4 regions of the Filimonas lacunae genome follow, and region 3 is predicted to be linked to each of the others. Evidence: riboswitches for the same ligand, from Rfam matches in the RefSeq annotation. Region 3 holds a riboswitch; each other region holds the start of a gene.
What was found. Region 3 has a riboswitch for thiamine pyrophosphate ahead of pnuC (nicotinamide riboside transporter PnuC). Riboswitches for the same ligand answer to the same signal wherever they lie in the genome.
Positions count from the first base shown of each region.

Region 1 (4,532 bases), 1.5 Mb from region 3:
GTGTTGCAGGAACAAAGCAAACGTACGAAAAGCGTTTTCATTAATCTGTCCGCGAAAACGGGTAGCATCAGTAGTAGTGCCAATAGAATAAGAAGGATTTTGCTTTACCGAGTTATCACGGAACAGGAAAGAAACATTGCTGGCACTACCCTGCTTCCATTGATAATTGAGCATAGACTTGTAACGCAACGCATATACTTTACGGTAGGTGAACGATTGTTGCGAACTCAGGTTTTTCTGCGCAAACTTGATACTGTCCAGCGTGCCGGTCATATCAGAGTTATAATCCATGTAGGTAAAAGTATTGGCCCAGGTAAGCTTATCACTGGCGCGATAGTCTGTACGCAGCGATACAATAGACTTATGAAAATTGCTGAACTCAATAGGCCCATCGGTTCTGTTGGCATAATAACCACTGGCCATAATGCCCCATTTGCCAATAGAGGTACCTATTTGTGCATCGGTTCTTTTATATCCTTTGTTGTTCATTTGTGCGCTTACAGTACCAGCCGTATACGCAGGAGCAGATTGTGTGATAATATTGACAGCGCCCGCAATAGCTTCTGCACCATACAAGGCAGAAGAAGGCCCTTTAATCACCTCTATGCTTTTAGCTGCTGCCATGTTCATTTCCAGTAACGCATTGTGGTTATACACGCCGGTGGTGCGAATAGGTATGCCATCTTCCATATACAGGAAAACGCTTTTGGTGGTCATGGGCTGACGGATGCTCATTTCGTGCTGCTCGTTACCCAGGTTTACCATAAACACACCACTCACCTTGTTTAGCAGCTGATCTAAACGCTGCGCTTTGGTGTCTTCAATAGTTTGTTTGCTGATGACTGCAATGGCTACAGGCACCTCGTTCCTTTTTTCGGCAGTGCGGTTGGCGCTTACCACCACCTGCTGTAATTGTTTGTCCGATGGTTTTAATGCCACCGCTAATGAGGTATTGCCAGCGTTAATTGTCCTTTTCTCAAAACCCATACACGAAACGGTTAAAGTGGTACCGTTGGTGTAAATAGTAAAACTGCCGTTTACATCAGTAATAACCGTTTGTGTGTCTACCCCGGTAATTACGGCGCCCGCCACAGGTTCTTTACTCAATGCATCATATACTTTACCCGTAAACATTCCTGCCTTTTGCGCATGCCCATAGGCAAACAGGAATATGGTGCACACGAATGCCAATATCTTTTTCATCCTTTTTTTTTTAAATACAGTTGAATGCACCAGCCGGACACACCTATCCCTATCCGTACATCACTATAGAGTGATACAGATAAAAGGCATACCAGCCTGGAACGATAAAATGAAAGTGGGAATAATGAATACAGCTACAGATATAACAGAACAGATACCGCTATTACGGCATGTGCATGATACACCCCATGTGCTGTTGAAAAGAAGGCAGGCTATGCTGCAGGCGGATGGAAGATTTCGGCAGCCATGTCTTTTACCAGGTTGTTGTTCCGGGTAAAGAAGCTTTGTGAAAAGGATGATTGAGTATACTCTACGCTAGCGAAGTAAGATTGCCTGGATAACACCTCTGTTTTATTCTCGCCTTTCTGCCCGGTGTTTTGTTTTTCTTTATTCTCCTGCTGTTTCAGCTTTTTCATCATCTGGCATTTACCATTACAATGCATCATCGGTTTGGCCTTGTTTTCACAATTCTGTGCAAAGGCCGCCGTATTTACATAGTAATCTGCAACGATAAACGTCTTGCAAAAACATTGTGCAAGAAAAGCTACCAGGAGTAATATAACAGAAAGATGTCGCAAATACTGTTAATAAAGTGCAGCAAAACTAGGGCACAATACCCATATCCGGAAATTATTGTACAAAATCACGTTTTTCAGGTAGCCGGCCAGTTATCTTTGTAGTGCTTTAGGGGTATTCTGCCAAACAGCAGAATTGAGAAAAACTCTTTGAACCTGATGCGGTTAATACCGACGAAGGGAAAAGCAACCGGAACCAGTTATCAACCTCCCGTTTGTTTCGTTTTCTCCTGAAGCACATATATTAAACACAGCGTATATAATATAGGCTGTTATCATCTCCCGGTTTTATACAGTACGCAATGAAAGAACTCTTTTACAACAAGAAGGCGGTGATTTTTGATATGGACGGAGTTGTTATTGACAGTGAAGGATTCTGGTCAACAGCAGAACGCGAAGTTTTTACTTCACTGGGCGTAACCATGACGGAGGAAGACTGCCAGCTAACCCGCACCATGACAATGACGGAAGCGTCGCTGTTCTGGTTTGCAAAATACCCCTGGGCACATGTGGCTGTTAAAGAAGTAGAACAAATGGTAATAGCCAGAGTAATGGAGCTGATAAAAACTACTGATTGCGAAATTGCATATATCAGAGAATTTATACAACATTTAAAATCAAAAGGTTTCAAAATCGGCCTGGCCACCAATTCGCCGGCTTTCTTTATTCCCTTATGCCTGGAGCGTGCCGGGATAGCGCATTTGTTTGATGTGGTATCTTCTGCAGAACAGGAAGCCAACAGTAAGCCACACCCCGATGTATATCTTACCACAGCCAGGAAGCTACAGGTACTGCCGGAAGAATGTGTAGTGATTGAAGACTCGTACCATGGCATACAGGCAGGAAAAAAGGCGGGGATGACAGTGATAGGTTTTTCCAATGGCAACAGTGCAACCGCCTTTGACATAGCAGATGGCATGTTACACTGTTATCCCATGGAAGGTTGGCTTTAATGCTCGTTTTTAAAAAACATCCTTGCTGCCAAAGATGCCAGCACCGCCATTACACCAAATACACGCAGTGTTTCAACAAACCCTGCCGAAACCAATAAACTAAACAGCAAACTTCCAAAACCATATCCGGCAAAAAGAAAAAAAGCAAATAGCCCGGTAGAGCCACCTGCATTTTTACTATTAAAAGAGGTTACAATCACTGCTAATGACGGATGGGTAAGATCAAAGCTGAACGATAATAAAGTAACAAGTACGCATGCAATAAACAACGGCGGGATACAGCTTAAAGCAATAACAACGCAGCCCCCTAACAGAATACCTGCCGGAATCACTTTCTTTCTACCTATTCTATCTGCCATACGCCCGAGCACAGAACCCAATAACAAACCCGGTATGCCATACCCTAGAAGCGCCAATCCAATCTCGCGCTCATTTAAATGAAAATAGTGATAGAAATAAACCCCTAACCAGGCAAACACCCCGCTATGAAACAATCCATTCTCAAAAACGAAAAAGTAAGTACCCCTTGCTCTTGACGTGGATAGTATTTCTCTGAAAGTGGCTACCAGGGAGGTTTGTTGCGAAAGGCGGGGCACCTGCAGAAAAATGCGACGCCGGTAATACACATTCAACAACAATACCATACACCCGGCAAATGCAACAACCACAAACAACACTCTCCATCCCACTACACCAGCCAACAACGCCCCGGTACTAGAGCCTAAAGCCGTTCCTCCTGCCATACAACCAAAGAACACACCTAACGCATATCCCCTTTCTTTATAAGGAAAGCGATCGCTGATCCAGCTAATGGTGGTAGGCGCTATACCGGCAGCACTGATGCCCGTTAACAGCCGTAACAAAATCATTTGATGCGCATTTGCTACCCATGCCGTACTAAAAGTAAAAACAACAAACAGGGATAAAGAAAACGCTATGATAGCAAACCTGCCATAACGATCGCTCAACGGAGCATACACAAGTGTAAACAAACCATATCCTAATAAATAAACAGGCTCTATAAAACTCATTCGCCGGACAGAGGTGTGAAAAAAATCTGCCAGTTCCGGCAATAAAGGAGCCACCATAAAACCCTGAAAGAAAACAAGGAAAGTGGCAAGCGACACCAGCACCACCTCCCCCTTTGTGGCCCTGGCAGGCTGAATAGCTATTGATGGGTTACTCATATCTGATACTAAATTGCAGGTATGTTTATGCTTGTTTAATCAGGTAAACAGATGGTAATAACAACTCATCCGGAGCGGCTGCTTCTTCCTGTTGGCGAAAACCTTGCGATTCAAAAAAAGCGATCAGTGGATTTTCGGCATATTCATGCATCCAGATGGCTTCATAGGATTTGCAAACAGCACAGCACTTATCCCATAACGATTGCCTTACCATTTCGTTGGCACATGCATTCAGTATTCCAAAATCAGCAATTCTTACTACACGCTTTTGAGCGAGCATTTCTGGTCTTTCTCCTTTAGAAGTAATCCTGGCAAAGCCTGTAGGCTTATCATTCACATACACCACCAGCCATTGATTAGACAGGTTGTTCACCTCATCAATCAACGCCTGCTTGCTATACTTTGCAGCGAGGTACTTGTCTGTTTTTTGTGGAGATAACAGGGAAGCAAACTTTTCCCGGGTAATGGTTTGCGCAAGTTCCAGCAATGCCTTCACACCTTGCTCTGAGGCCACTACAAATTGAGTAACAATTTTTGAGTCCATTATTTTGTGTTAATACACCAAAATTAGGAGCCGCTCCCACCACGGCTTGGGTACACATCTTTTAAAACTA
Region 1 covers NZ_AP017422.1:5,395,749-5,400,280, forward strand. The annotation lists gene FLA_RS21230 (TonB-dependent receptor) at 1-1,203, opposite strand, end outside; gene FLA_RS21235 (hypothetical protein) at 1,416-1,649, opposite strand; TPP riboswitch at 1,880-1,978, shown strand; gene FLA_RS21240 (HAD family hydrolase) at 2,081-2,731, shown strand; gene FLA_RS21245 (MFS transporter) at 2,728-3,918, opposite strand; gene FLA_RS21250 (N-acetyltransferase) at 3,944-4,462, opposite strand.
Region 1: it holds a riboswitch for thiamine pyrophosphate, as region 3 does, so the genes downstream of both, FLA_RS21240 (HAD family hydrolase) here and pnuC (nicotinamide riboside transporter PnuC) in region 3, are expected to answer to the same signal.

Region 2 (4,532 bases), 2.3 Mb from region 3:
TACCTTTGCTATCCGGAATAATTTCCGGCATTTAAGCAATCCATAAAAGAACAAAACAAGAAGTATGAAAAAAATTGCAGTTGCACTTTCTACCCTGCTTATTTCAGCAGCGTCTTTTGCACAAACATGGAGCGTTGATAAAGCGCATTCAAGATTAGGTTTTGGTATTACCCACATGACTATTTCTCAGTTTGAAGGTAACTTCAAAAGCTTTGAAGCTTCTATCACTTCTTCTAAAGAAGATTTCTCTGATGCCGTGTTTGAAATTTCTGCAGATGTTAACACCATCAACACCGACATTGAAAAAAGAGACGAGCATGTGAAAAGTGCGGATGTTCTGGATGCAGCTAAATATCCTAAGCTGACTTTCAAAAGCACTTCTTTCAAGAAAGTATCTGGCAAGCAGTACAAACTGGTTGGTGACCTTACTTTCCATGGTGTAACCAAGCCTGTTACTTTAGACGTTGTTTACAATGGTAATGTAACTAACCCAATGAGCAAAAAAACTGTAGCTGGTTTCCGTTTCACCGGCTCTTTCAAACGTTCTGATTTTGGTATTGCCCCAGGTTTTCCTGAAGCTATGTTGAGCGATGAAGTTCAACTGCTGGCTAACGGCGAGTTTACTAAAAACTAATTTATTTTTATAATGAAGCCTTCTTTTATGGTACCCGTTGCCAGAAAAGAAGGCTTTGTTTTTCACCATTAATTTTACGCACTCATGAAAAAGATGCTTTTAACTGCTGGTGCAGTTGTTACACTTGTTGCGATGTTTTCTTTTACTGCTATTCAAAACTGGAACATTGCGGATAAGTATTCTGTAGTTTTTTCTAACTCCAATGTAAACGGCATATTTAAAAAATTAACCGGCACTATTGCGTTTGACGCAGCAAATCCCGCTCAGTCTAAATTTGATATTGCTATTGATGTAGCTTCTATCAACACCGGTAATGCTTTACAAAACAAGCACGCCAAAGAAGCGGAATGGTTTGATGCAACTAAGTATCCCCAAATTAAATTTACCTCTTCTAAAATTGTGAAAAGTGGCGCTGGTTTTACCGCTACCGGTACACTGGAAATAAAAGGAGTGAAGAAAGAAGTTTCCCTGCCATTTACTTTTAAAGCAGCTGGTAATGCAGGCACCTTTGCAGGTTCTTTCAGCATTAACAGAAGTGATTTTAATGTAGGTAAAAAAGGTGGTGAAGTAGATGAGGCGGTTAAAATTGAAGTAACCATCCCGGTTGTTAAGTAATTATCTCCATTCCACGTTAACACTTCAATATGTTTATAAGATCACTATTATTAGGTATTATAGCGGGGTTGCTGGCAGGGGTGGCATCGTGGTTATATCAGAAACAGGTGTACCTCGAAGCTACTGCTACCGATTTTGCTACGGTGGTTAAAACCTCCAATATTTTTATTGGCTCACTGATAGGTGGTTTGCTGGCAGCTGTTGGCTACTGGCTTACTATTAAAATTTTAAAGAGCAAAGGGGAGATTGTATTCAACCTCATTTTTGTGGTACTGTCTTTTGCCAGCATTCTTAAAATTTTATCTTTTTCACTGCCGCCAACATCAGAAGATGATCCGGCGCTGCTGATTGGCCTTACTGTGCCTATGCACTTTTTCCCGGCTTTGGCCTGGTTTACTTTAAAACCTCTTTTTTTCCCGGCTAAAGCTGCTGAATAGCACTATTGCCGGGAAATGGTTGTGAGTTGGTTACCTGTAGCAATTACCGGTTACCAACTTCCAACTTACTACCTGCTTACCTGTTACCTTCCTCCATTTTCATTGTTGCCTGTTTTCAATATTTTCCTATAACTTGCAAGTGCTTTAGGGGTGTCCTGGCAGAGGACTGAGATCATACCCTTGTTACCTGATACGGTTAGTACCGTCGTAGGGAAAAGCTATGATTCTTCCTGTATTCTGCTGCCGTTTGCCCACTCCTTTTATCTCTAAATCTGTGTAAAAAATGATACAACCGCTGCAACTATGGCACAAGGTGTTGGCTGTGCGCAATAATGCCCCGCTGGTGCATAACATTACCAACTATGTAGTAATGAATAATACTGCCAATGCGCTGCTGGCAGTGGGTGCTTCGCCGGTAATGGCCCATGCGCATGAAGAAATGGAAGATATGGTAAACATAGCCGGAGCGTTGGTGGTGAATATCGGCACCCTGGATAGTTATTGGGTAACCAGCATGTTAAAAGCCATCGGGCAGGCGCAACAATTGCAAAAGCCCTGGGTGCTGGACCCCGTAGGTGCGGGCGCTTCCCAATACCGTAACCAGGTGTTACACCAGTTGTTGCAGGCAGGTTCGCCCGCTGTTATCCGGGGTAACGCTTCCGAAATTTTATCACTGGCCAATACCGTTTCTGCTACCAAGGGTGTAGATAGCACCCACAGCAGCGAGCAGGCTTTACAAGCTGCGCAAGCGGTGAGCGCATCTTTTAATACGGTGGTATGTGTATCTGGCGAAACGGATTTCATTGTTTACAACAACACTATTACAGGAGTAAGTAATGGTCATGCTTTAATGACGCGTGTAACCGGCCTGGGCTGTACTGCTTCGGCTATTACCGGCGCTTTTTGTGCAGTGGCCGATGGGCATTATAAAGATGCGGCTATTGCAGCTATGGCAGTAATGGGCGTAGCGGGTGAAATTGCTGCTGCTAAATCAGATGGCCCCGGATCGTTACAAATGCACTTTATTGATGCTTTATATAATTTATCAGAAGAAGCTTTTGTAAACCATGTAAAGCTGAGCACGCATGAATCCTTTTGATTATCATCTGTACCTGGTTACCGACGAAAACGCCTGCCTGGGACGCGATCTGTTATGGGTGGTGGAGGAAGCGGTGAAAGGCGGAGTGGACATTGTACAGTTAAGGGAAAAGCAGATGGACTCAGCGGCTTTTATCACCCGTGCGTGCAGGTTAAAAGCTTTGCTGGATAAATACAATGTTCCCTTAATTATTAATGATAACCTGCCGGTAGCTATTGCGGCTGATGCGCATGGAATACATGTGGGTAACAGTGATATGCCGCCGGTAACAGTACGCAGCAAATGGAATGATACCGCCATTCTTGGCTACTCCATTGAGTATGAAGCACAGTTGGGTACTGCTCATGCAGCCGTTGCAGATTACCTGGCGCTGAGTCCCGTATTTTCTACCACCACTAAAACGGATACAGTTACTGAATGGGGGCTGGAAGGGGTAGCACGCATCCGGCAATTAACAGGTAAACCGCTGGTGGCTATTGGCAATATCTCTGCAGACAATGCAGGCGCCATTATACAAGCGGGGGCAGATTGCCTGGCGGTAGTGTCTGCTATTTGTTCGGCTGCTTCACCTGCCAAAGCTGCGGAAGCATTACGGGAAAAGATCATTCAACATAAATCATAGGCTGTATTCACCCATCAAAGTCAATTGTTTACCAAAGCATTTGACATCCTCAAATGCGTTTATTTCAAACAGATCATATGAATGTATACAAATATGCGCCTGTACTTACCATTGCCGGATCGGATAGTGGTGGTGGTGCCGGCATACAGGCTGATATTAAAACCATCAGTTCGCTGGGGTGCTATGCAGCATCTGCCATTACTGCTGTAACCGTGCAAAATACCCTGGGGGTAAGCGGCATACATGCTATACCGGTTGATATAGTATGTGCACAGGTGAAAGCGGTAATGGATGATATACAACCAGTTGCTATTAAAATAGGGATGGTGCATAGCAAAGAACTGGCACTGGCGTTGGCAGCAACCTTACAGGCTTATCCGCAGGTGCCCATAGTGCTGGACCCTGTAATGATTTCAACCAGCGGGCATAAGCTCATAGAAGACGAAACCATTGCTATACTCAAAGAGCGGTTGTTTCCACTGGCCGCCATCATTACCCCTAACCTGGATGAAGCGGCGGTATTATGCGGGCGAAAACTGGAATCGGTGCGGGATATGGAAGAGGCAGCAGACGAACTTTTACAACATGGCAGCAAAGCTGTATTGTTAAAAGGCGGGCATTTGCCTGGTGAAAAGGTATATGATGTGTATTGCGAAGCAAACGGAATGTTATTGGCGTTGGAAGCGCCCCGTATAGCAAGCAATAATGTGCACGGCACAGGTTGTACTTTGTCGTCGGCAATAGCATCTTACCTGGCTTTGGGTAATACCCTGCTGGAGTCGGTAATGCAGGCGAAGGCTTATATAGCTAAAGCCATTGAAGAAGGGAAGGATGTAGTGGTGGGTAATGGCAGTGGCCCGGTAAATCATTTTTTTGATCCTATCAAATTACAAAAGTATGCAGTGGAGTAAACAGGCCTGGCAGCAAATAACGCCTTTGTTTGAAAAGATTGTTCAGTTACCCTTTAACCAGGAGCTGATGAATGGCAGTTTAACAAAAGACCGTTTTGCCTTTTATATCGGGCAGGATGCGGTGTACCTGGATGCTTTTAGCAAGGTGCTGGCCTTAATAGCAGCACGTGCGCCACGTACACAGCAATCGCTGGACTTTATACGTTTTGCAGAA
Region 2 covers NZ_AP017422.1:1,345,779-1,350,310, forward strand. The annotation lists gene FLA_RS05585 (YceI family protein) at 65-634, shown strand; gene FLA_RS05590 (YceI family protein) at 719-1,249, shown strand; gene FLA_RS05595 (hypothetical protein) at 1,279-1,686, shown strand; TPP riboswitch at 1,823-1,917, shown strand; gene thiM (hydroxyethylthiazole kinase) at 1,970-2,785, shown strand; gene thiE (thiamine phosphate synthase) at 2,772-3,407, shown strand; gene thiD (bifunctional hydroxymethylpyrimidine kinase/phosphomethylpyrimidine kinase) at 3,485-4,318, shown strand; gene FLA_RS05615 (TenA family protein) at 4,305-4,532, shown strand, end outside.
Region 2: it holds a riboswitch for thiamine pyrophosphate, as region 3 does, so the genes downstream of both, thiM (hydroxyethylthiazole kinase) here and pnuC (nicotinamide riboside transporter PnuC) in region 3, are expected to answer to the same signal.

Region 3 (4,532 bases):
AATTACAGCCAGTGGCCTTATTTGTACAAACAGGCAGTTATTTCCAAAGCCTATTCGCTGCAAACATGGTACTCCCAGCAAAACATGGTATATCACCAAGGAGGGCTTAGTGGTTTTTTTGTAGGCATCAATCAGCAACAAAGCCGGGTGATGCTGGATAACCGAAAGGAGTATGATATGCTGAGCAATGAAGTTAAAGGCCGGTATTTTCTCGACTCACTGGCAACTTACCCCACATTTGTAAACGAGATAGCAAAGGCGGCTGTATTGCATGTGAGCATGCATACTTCTGCACAGCCAGAACCGATGTTGCAATTGTACGACGCGCCTTTTTTTCTTTCCGATTTGCAATTTACCCGGTTTAATCCTGCCATAGTGGTGTTAAGTGCCTGTGGCACTGCAGAAGGTGTTTTGCTCAAAGGTGAAGGCGTCAACAGCCTGGAAAGAGGTTTTATAGCAGCAGGTGCCGGTGGCGTGCTGGGTAGTTTGTGGAATGTGAACGACAACACTGCTGTGGAGTTATCGGCCTTGTTTTATAAACAACTGGCCCGGCAACCCGATGCAGCAATGGCGCTGTATGCCGCAAGAAAAGAGTGGCTGTTACTGCATAATGATAACGCTGTTTTGCAACTGCCTTACTACTGGGCCACTTTTGAATATAGCGGTCACCTGCAACCTGTGCGCCTGCAAAGTGCCTGGCTATGGTATTATGTGTTGGCTTGCGTAGCAGTTGTTACAGGTGTATTATCTGCAACAGGCTACGTGTTCTATAAAAAGCGAAAAGCAATGTCCGTTTAGCAGGTTACCTGATATTATAGCAACAGTTAGGCGGATGCTGTTTTCTTGCTAAAAGTGCCGCCGTCGTTGTTGTTACCCTGCCGGGGACCGGCAATCTTTTTCCAGTCGAAATAGCCCGATATAGCTACCACAAACAGAAAAATGGTAAGACATGCCATTAAAGGCAACTCTTTGTGAAACAATAAGGGAACCGCAAACAGGTTAGATACATTCAAAAGTATCCAGTTTTCTACCTTGCGTTTAGCCAGCAGCCACATACCTGCCCATGCAGTGCAGCTAACCCAGGCATCCCAGACAGGGGTGGTAGAAGGGGTGAAATATTTAAGTGCGCTGAACAGGAACAGCCAGCCCACACCTATAATCAATGCAGTGATTTCCCATTCTTTTTTGCTGGTGTAACTAACCGGGATAGGCGATGTGTTGCGTTTTTTAATCCAGTATACCCAGCCGTAAATACTCATAATAAGGTAGTAGGCGTTTAACAACGACTCTGCATACAGCTTTACGCTAAACATTAACCAGGTGGTAATAATGGTGCTGATAATACCCGCCGGGTATAGCAGGATGTTGTTTTTACGGGCTAATAAAACTTCGGTAACTCCAAAAGCTACAGCAATCCATTCCGGAAAGCTCGTGTTCTGTACCTGCTCCGCAAAGAGCGATATCCAATGTTGTAAATTCATGTACTTCCTCCGCAGGCATTACCCTGTTCAGGTTCAACGGGTTTATCTCAGCCATAGCTGTTTGGCAACTATAGCACCCCGGGTTAATAATAAACTTGTTCGAAGCACAAAATTAAGTAATTACCGGCAAGCATTTTTTTGTAACTTTTCCTTTTACTCAAACGTAAAGGGATCATGAATGTGATTGGTAACCTTATCTGGCTAATTTTCGGTGGCTTTTTAGCTGCGATAGGCTATTTAGTGGGTGGATTGGTGCTGTGCTGTACCATTATCGGTATTCCCTTTGGCATCCAGTGCTTTAAGCTGGCAGGTTTGGTGCTATGGCCATTTGGCCGGCAGGTGACCAGTAATTCTGATTCTAACGGCTGTTTATCCTCCTTATTTAATATTATCTGGATTTTATGCGGCGGCTGGTACACGGCGCTGATGCACCTGTTTTTTGGTTTGCTGCTGTTTATCACCATCATAGGTATTCCGTTTGCCCGCCAGCATTTTAAACTGCTGGAAATTTCCATGATGCCCTTTGGCAAGCGGGTAGTGTAGTTTTTTGCAGGTACTGCACTTTTTTGTTTTGGTAACAGCCCCTAACTTGCGCCTGAAGGTACAGATTGTATATTTTTTTACTTGGTGTAAGCATGAATACTCCCCTTATTGATCGCTCTTCGCTGGCAGTTGTTGAAAACGAGAACTATGAAATTGGTTTTCTGTTTAACATGACAACTCCTAAACATATTGGTTTTCAACTGGAGCCGGTGGTAATAAGGCAGCAAAAGGGGCGTAAAAGCTTTAGCCGGTTGTTTATGGATAATAACGAGCATTGGGCTTATCTGAACCCCTTACCGGAAGAACTGTTTTACCTGTTATTCCATTTTTCCGACGGCCGTTTGTTCGAATTTATGGTAAACAGCGGCAGCACCTACCTGAAAAATCATGCACAGCCCTGGTTAATGCTCAACGACAAGGATATTTTGCGTTTGCGTAACCATTACCTGGACCTGCTGCACCAGGTATGGCCCTATTTGCTGGAAAACGGTAATTTATACGTGCTGAAAGAAGGCAATTTCAGCGATGTCAACATCAAGCCTTTACAGGTAAGTGAGCATTTTGTAGAAATTCATTTTACTGCTGCTAAAGATGCCGCTTCCATTACCATACAAATGAACGTACAAACAGTACGTGACAAAGCGCCTAACCGCGTGTTCCTGTTTAAATCTCTTTTCTTTTTAATAGACGATATTCTGCACCTGCCATCCAGTGCCGGCGATGTAAGCGTGCTGGACATGTTTAAAAAAGGCGAACTGCGCTTTCCGGTGCGCGACAGGCAGGAGGTTACCAACTCCTTCCTCATACCGCTGCAACAGCAATACCCGCTGGAATGTAAAGAAGGGCTGCAGTTTGAAGTAGTGCATACCGAACCGCAAACCCGCATTGCATTAAGCGAGTTTAACGGCCAGTACCTGATGTTGCAGCCCCAGTTTATGTATGATGACGTGTTGATCGACTACGATGAAGAGACAGATTTTTTTCATGAAAAGAATGAGGTGCTGTATGTGATCAGGCGCAACAAAACGCTGGAAAAAAACACCTACGAGCATTTGCGCAACCTGCACGCCAAATTTAAAAACCAGCGTAACAATCGTTACTACTATGTGCCTTTTGATGAGGTGATGAAGGGCAACTGGTTTATTAAAATGAACCAGCAATTGCAGGATGCCGGATACACTGTATATGGCCTGCAGGACTTAAAACGCTTTAAATACAATACCAATACTCCCCGGTTCGAGATCATTGCCAAAAGCACTATCGACTGGTTTGATCTGAAAATCAAGGCCTACTGGGGCGACCAGGAGGTGGGCATGAAGGATATTCGCAAAGCCATCTTAAACAGGCAGGATACCATTTTACTAAAAGATGGTACACTGGGTGTAATACCGCATGAGTGGTTTGATAAATACGGTATGCTGTTTAAAGTGGGTAACGAAGCTGATGGAAAACTACAACTGAACAAGCTGCACTATTCTGTGCTGGACGAGTTACAGGAGCAGCTGGCCGATAAGAAGCTGCAAAAAGAAATAGAAGAAAAGAAAAGACGCTTACTGCAATGCAACGAGCTGGAAACGCAAGCCCCTTCCACTGCTTTACAGGCAAGTTTACGTCCTTACCAGCTGGCTGGATTTCAGTGGATGCAAAGCCTGGATCAACTGGGCTGGGGTGGATGTCTGGCAGATGATATGGGCCTGGGTAAAACCTTGCAAACCATCACATTCATCCAATACCTGAAAGAGAAATATCCCGGCAGCACGCAGCTGGTAGTATGTCCTACCTCCCTTATTTTTAACTGGGAAGCGGAAATTCAAAAATTCTGTCCTTCTATGCAATACCTGTTGCATTACGGCCAGCAGCGCGACTTTACAGAAGAGCAGTTTGAAAAGGTAGATGTGGTATTAACCAGCTATGGAGTAGTTCGTAATGATCTGACTCATTTGCAATCCTTTAAATGGAACTACATCATATTGGACGAAAGTCAGACCATTAAAAATGCCGATGCACAGGTAAGTAAAGCCGTATACCAGTTACAGTCTACCAACAAACTGATATTAAGCGGTACACCGGTGCAAAATAATACGTTCGATCTGTACTCGCAGTTTCACTTTGTAAATCCCGGCCTGCTGGGTGGTAAAGAGTTTTTCCGCCGCGAATTTGCACAGCCTATCGATAAAGGGGGCGACAAAGAAAAAGCCACCAAGCTGCGTCAACTGATATACCCGTTCATTCTGCGCCGTACCAAGGAGCAGGTGGCTACCGACCTGCCCGATAAAACAGAAATGGTATTATGGTGTACCATGAATACCGAGCAGCGGGCTATGTATGATGAATACAAAGATTATTACCGCGATGCCCTGTTGAAAAGAATTGACGAAGAGGGCATGGGAAAAGCAGGCATCTATGTAATGGAAGGCCTGTTAAAGCTGCGCCAGATATGCGATCACCCGCAACTGGTAAAAGAACACAAGCAAGAAGTGCATGCGTCTGTGAAAGCAGATGAATTAC
Region 3 covers NZ_AP017422.1:6,846,749-6,851,280, reverse strand. The annotation lists gene FLA_RS26995 (CHAT domain-containing protein) at 1-798, shown strand, start outside; gene pnuC (nicotinamide riboside transporter PnuC) at 825-1,481, opposite strand; TPP riboswitch at 1,469-1,572, opposite strand; gene FLA_RS26985 (YccF domain-containing protein) at 1,656-2,024, shown strand; gene FLA_RS26980 (DEAD/DEAH box helicase) at 2,117-4,532, shown strand, end outside.

Region 4 (4,532 bases), 1.6 Mb from region 3:
GCGCCATTAGCTTCGTATTTCCGGTTAAACAGGTTGTTTACCTGGCCGGTAAAATTCCATTCATTAAACAGGAAGTGTTTTACAGTCCAGATTACTCTGGCATCCTGTACATAGTAATCGTTTAGCTTACGCTCATTATCCTGCGTGTTATCCAGGTATTGTTTGCCTACATATTTGCTTAGCAGGCTTAGCTCCAGGTTTTTTACCGGGGTAAGGTTAATGCTGCCACCTACAATAATAGCAGGAGAGAAGGATATGTCTGTGTTACTATAAGCTGTAGCCTGTTGTCCTAACAGTTTGCCATTGCCGTCATATTCATCTATATAAGAGGTAAAGGCTTTTATTTTGTTGCGGCTGATGGTGGTGTTGGCCTGTATATTTAACCATTTGTTCAATACTACGCCACCTTGTAATTCCAGACCCAGACGATAGCTGTTAGGCGTATTGATGCGTGTGTAGGCGCCTACATCGTTTCTCGCGCCTGTTAGCACCAACTGATCTTTATATAACATATAGTATACAGTAGCGCCCCAGTTGTAACGGCCTTGCTTTCTTTCCACGCCCAATTCAAAATCGTGCAGGGTTTCTTTTTTAGGCTGTTGAACCTGTTGTGCTTCAAAATCGGTACGGTTGGGCTCTTTATTCGCTAAAGCATAGCTGAAATAAGCGTTCCAGCCATTACGGTTGTAGCTGATGCCTGCTTTGGGATTAATGAAGTTGAAGTTGCGCTTGATAAATAAACCAGGATTACTTTCAAAGCCATCTATATTGTATTGTACGTGTCTGTATTGAAGGTCTCCAAATAGGCTCCAGTTACGGTTGAGCTGGTGAAGCCATTTGGCGTACGCATTCATATCTGTTTTACGGGCAGTAAGATAATAATATTGATAATCTTTAGGAATGCCCATGTTGGCCCAGATGATGTTGCCATAGTGCTTGCCATCGTAAATAGTCCAGCTACCACCAAAGGTTATTTCATTACTAGGTTGCTTGTATTGCAATGAGAAGGTTTGTCCATAAAAGTAGTTGTTCAGCCACAAGTCTCTTACCAGGTCGGTAGAATCGTAAGAGGTGCCATTGAGCACTACGTTTGGTAAGCCATAATCGGCATAAAACTGGTTGGCTACATACTCTTCATAATAGCCTTTACCCCTGGTTAAGAAAGATGCTATGTTCAGAGTCCAGTCGTTGCCCAAAGCCTGGTTCACAAATAACTGGTAGTGATCCTGCTGGTAGTTATCGGTTTGGTTGTCGTAAGGAGTTCCGGGTTTGTCCAGGCCGGCAGGGTTATAGGTTCTGTTGCCGGTTGCCAGTATATAATCTGGTACACCATACCAGGCCTGGTAGGTTTTTTCTTTGCCGGTAATAAGATTAAAACGTACGGATGTGTTTTTGCTTACATAAGCTCCGGTAAGGTATAGTGCTTTCAGATCGGAAGATGCTCTGTCTATATATCCATCACTTTGTAAACGACTGATACGTGCATCTACTGTAAAGTGATCGTTAATAAGGCCTGTACCTGCTTTAATAGTATTTTTCCAGGTATTGAACGAGCCAAAGCTGTTATTGCTTTCGGCATACGGCTTTTCACTGAACTCGTTGGTGGCTATGTTAAGGGTGGCTCCGAAAGCACCGGCGCCATTGGTAGAGGTACCTACACCCCGTTGTATCTGAATGCTGCTGGCAGAAGATGCCAGATCGGGAAGGTCTACAAAAAAGCTACCCTGACTTTCCGCATCGTTGTAAGGGATACCGTTTAATGTTACGTTAATGCGAGAGCCATCGGTGCCCCTGATGCGCATGGCAGTATAACCAACACCATTACCTGCGTCTGAGTTGACAATCACGGAAGGCGTTTGATTGAGCAGGAAAGGTAAGTCCTGCCCCAGGTTTTGTTTAGCGATGTCTGCTTTATCAATATTGGTTTTAGTAAAAGGAGCTTTGTCGGATGCCCGGATAGCGCGAACTTCCAGTGGAGCTAACATGTAGTCCAGCTCTTCCAGCGTAAGTGTAAGGCTTGAAGCGCCCTGCTGTAAAGTAACGGACTGCTTCACTGTTTTTTTACCTACCGCTTCCAGCGTCAGGTCGTAATTGCCGGTTTCACCTGGTGTAAATACAATATCTCCGCTATTGTTGCTGATGATGGTCCACTTTTTACCCTCTTTGCTGAAAGTAGCGTTGATGCCTGCCAGTGGCTGGTGTTGCTGGCTGTTTACTTTTAAGTTTAGAGTTTGTGCTTGGGTAAAAACGGCTGCCAATACAGCGGTTAATGTTCCCAGAAAATGCTTCATGTTCCTGTTAGTTTACTTGCGTTAAATAAATGAGGAACAGAGAAATAGTACTGGCAGAGGAAAGAGGGCACACATATACACAAAAGAAAGCTGGCCTTTCCCTTCGCAGGCATTACCCTGTTCAGGTTCTACGGGTATTATCTCAGCCTTTTGCCTGTTACAGCGCAAAGCACCCCGAGGAATATTGTTTCCGGTGTTAGACCCGGAATAACGCTGCAAATTAAACACAGAAAATTTAAATTCACTGTAACATTATTTTTTTACAGCCGTTACACGTATAAATTCGTTGATATGAAATTGAAGTTAGTAGCCCTTTTAGGAATATTCTGCCTGGTGGCAGGTTGCGATATCACTGCCCAGGAAACGATAGTGCACGATGCCAATGCCCAGGTGCGTACTGTAGGCGCTTTTACAGGCGTGGAAGTGGGCGGGGCCATGGTGGTATATATATCACAGGGAAAAACACAGGCAGTGGCTGTAAGCGCCAGTGATGAAAAATATGTGGCCAAGATTAAAACAGAGGTAAAGAATGGTGTTTTATATATTCATCCGGAGTCTGGTGCGTGGAATGGCTGGAACTGGGGTAATAAAAATATTAAAGCCTATGTAACTGTTACTGAATTAAACAATCTGGAAGTGAATGGCGCTTCAACGGTGCAGGTAAGTGGAAGCATTCATGTGAAACAGCTGAATATGGAAGTTTCCGGTGCCAGTTCATTTAAAGGTGCATTAGCCGGTTCCTCCATTAACCTGGAAGCTACAGGGGCATCCAGTGTTACTGTATCTGGTAGTGTGGATGTGTTCAATGTAGAAGCCAGTGGCGCCAGCAGTGTAAAAGGCTACGACTTAACTACTGCCACCTGCAATGCAGAAGCTTCCGGTGCATCGGGCATCAGCATTACTGTAACTAAAGAATTAAGTGCAGAAGCCAGTGGTGCTAGCAGCATAGGATATAAGGGTAGCGCGGTTGCTAAAAACATTGAAACAAGCGGCGCTTCTTCTATAAAGAGAAAAGATTGATAAACAAAGTATTAAAAGATTTGGCGGGTGTACTAATTGCTCCTACATTTGCAATCCAAATCGCGAAGTAGAGCAGCGGTAGCTCGTCGGGCTCATAACCCGAAGGTCAGAGGTTCGATCCCTCTCTTCGCAACTTCTGAAAGGTCTCATTCGAGACCTTTTTTCGTTTATGTATTATCCTTGGAATTAATAGTAAAGTATATCTGGTCATGTATGTGGTTTATATACTTGATCCGGCTATTCTGCTCCACAAGTTTTACACGGTCCCTGATAAAATTTATGAATCGACAACACTTCTTCGTTAGGATAAGCACAAGCTAAAATTCTTAAAAAAATAATTTCTTCTTGTTTATATCAGTAATAGTTCTACATTCGCTGTCCAAATCGCGAAGTAGAGCAGCGGTAGCTCGTCGGGCTCATAACCCGAAGGTCAGAGGTTCGATCCCTCTCTTCGCAACTTAATAAATAAAAAAGGCTTCATTTTGAAGCCTTTTTTATTTTCTTTAATCTTTACTTCGTTGATTCGAGTGCTTTAATTCTCTCTTTCATTTCCTGCATGTCTTTATTTTGCTGGATAATATACAGCGTAAGCTCTTCTATTTTTTTTAGCAGCAATACTTGGTTGGTACCTAAATCAATACCGCCTGTCTCTACTTCAGCAGCAGTAGGAATTTCAGGTAAATGTTTATTCTGCTGAATATATGTTTCTACCTGGCTCAGAGACTTTAAAGGATAAGAGGAGTCAAATACATAGTCCGCCCAATCTTTTAATGTTACTTTTATTTTTTGAGAAGTAATAGTGCCTTTTACTGCTAGTTCACTTTGGGGAGCCACAGTACCAATGCCAACTCTTCCAGCATAAGCACCTGTTAAGCCAATATACATGCTGGTTGATGCTCCTTGATAATTTTGAAAATAAAATCCATTATCACTGCTCGAATTATTGGCTCTGTAAGCTCCATTAATGGCATCCTGGTAAAAGCCTTGTACTCCGCTTCCTATAACTGCATAATCAAAACGGCTGGTACCACTTACATCCAGCTTGTAGGCAGGCATAGAAGTGCCAATGCCAACATTGCCAGAAGGTTTTAAAAACATTTGTGAGGTATGACCACCCGAGGCAAATAAGACATCACCTACATCATTTCTTATTCCCAGGTCATTGATTCCATTGATAGTATTAATGAACATGGTACCATCTCCAAAATGTTGGGTTTTGTT
Region 4 covers NZ_AP017422.1:5,288,960-5,293,491, reverse strand. The annotation lists gene FLA_RS20800 (TonB-dependent receptor) at 1-2,291, opposite strand, end outside; TPP riboswitch at 2,372-2,478, opposite strand; gene FLA_RS20795 (head GIN domain-containing protein) at 2,583-3,311, shown strand; tRNA gene FLA_RS20790 (tRNA-Met) at 3,373-3,444, shown strand; tRNA gene FLA_RS20785 (tRNA-Met) at 3,697-3,768, shown strand; gene FLA_RS20780 (hypothetical protein) at 3,822-4,532, opposite strand, start outside.
Region 4: it holds a riboswitch for thiamine pyrophosphate, as region 3 does, so the genes downstream of both, FLA_RS20800 (TonB-dependent receptor) here and pnuC (nicotinamide riboside transporter PnuC) in region 3, are expected to answer to the same signal.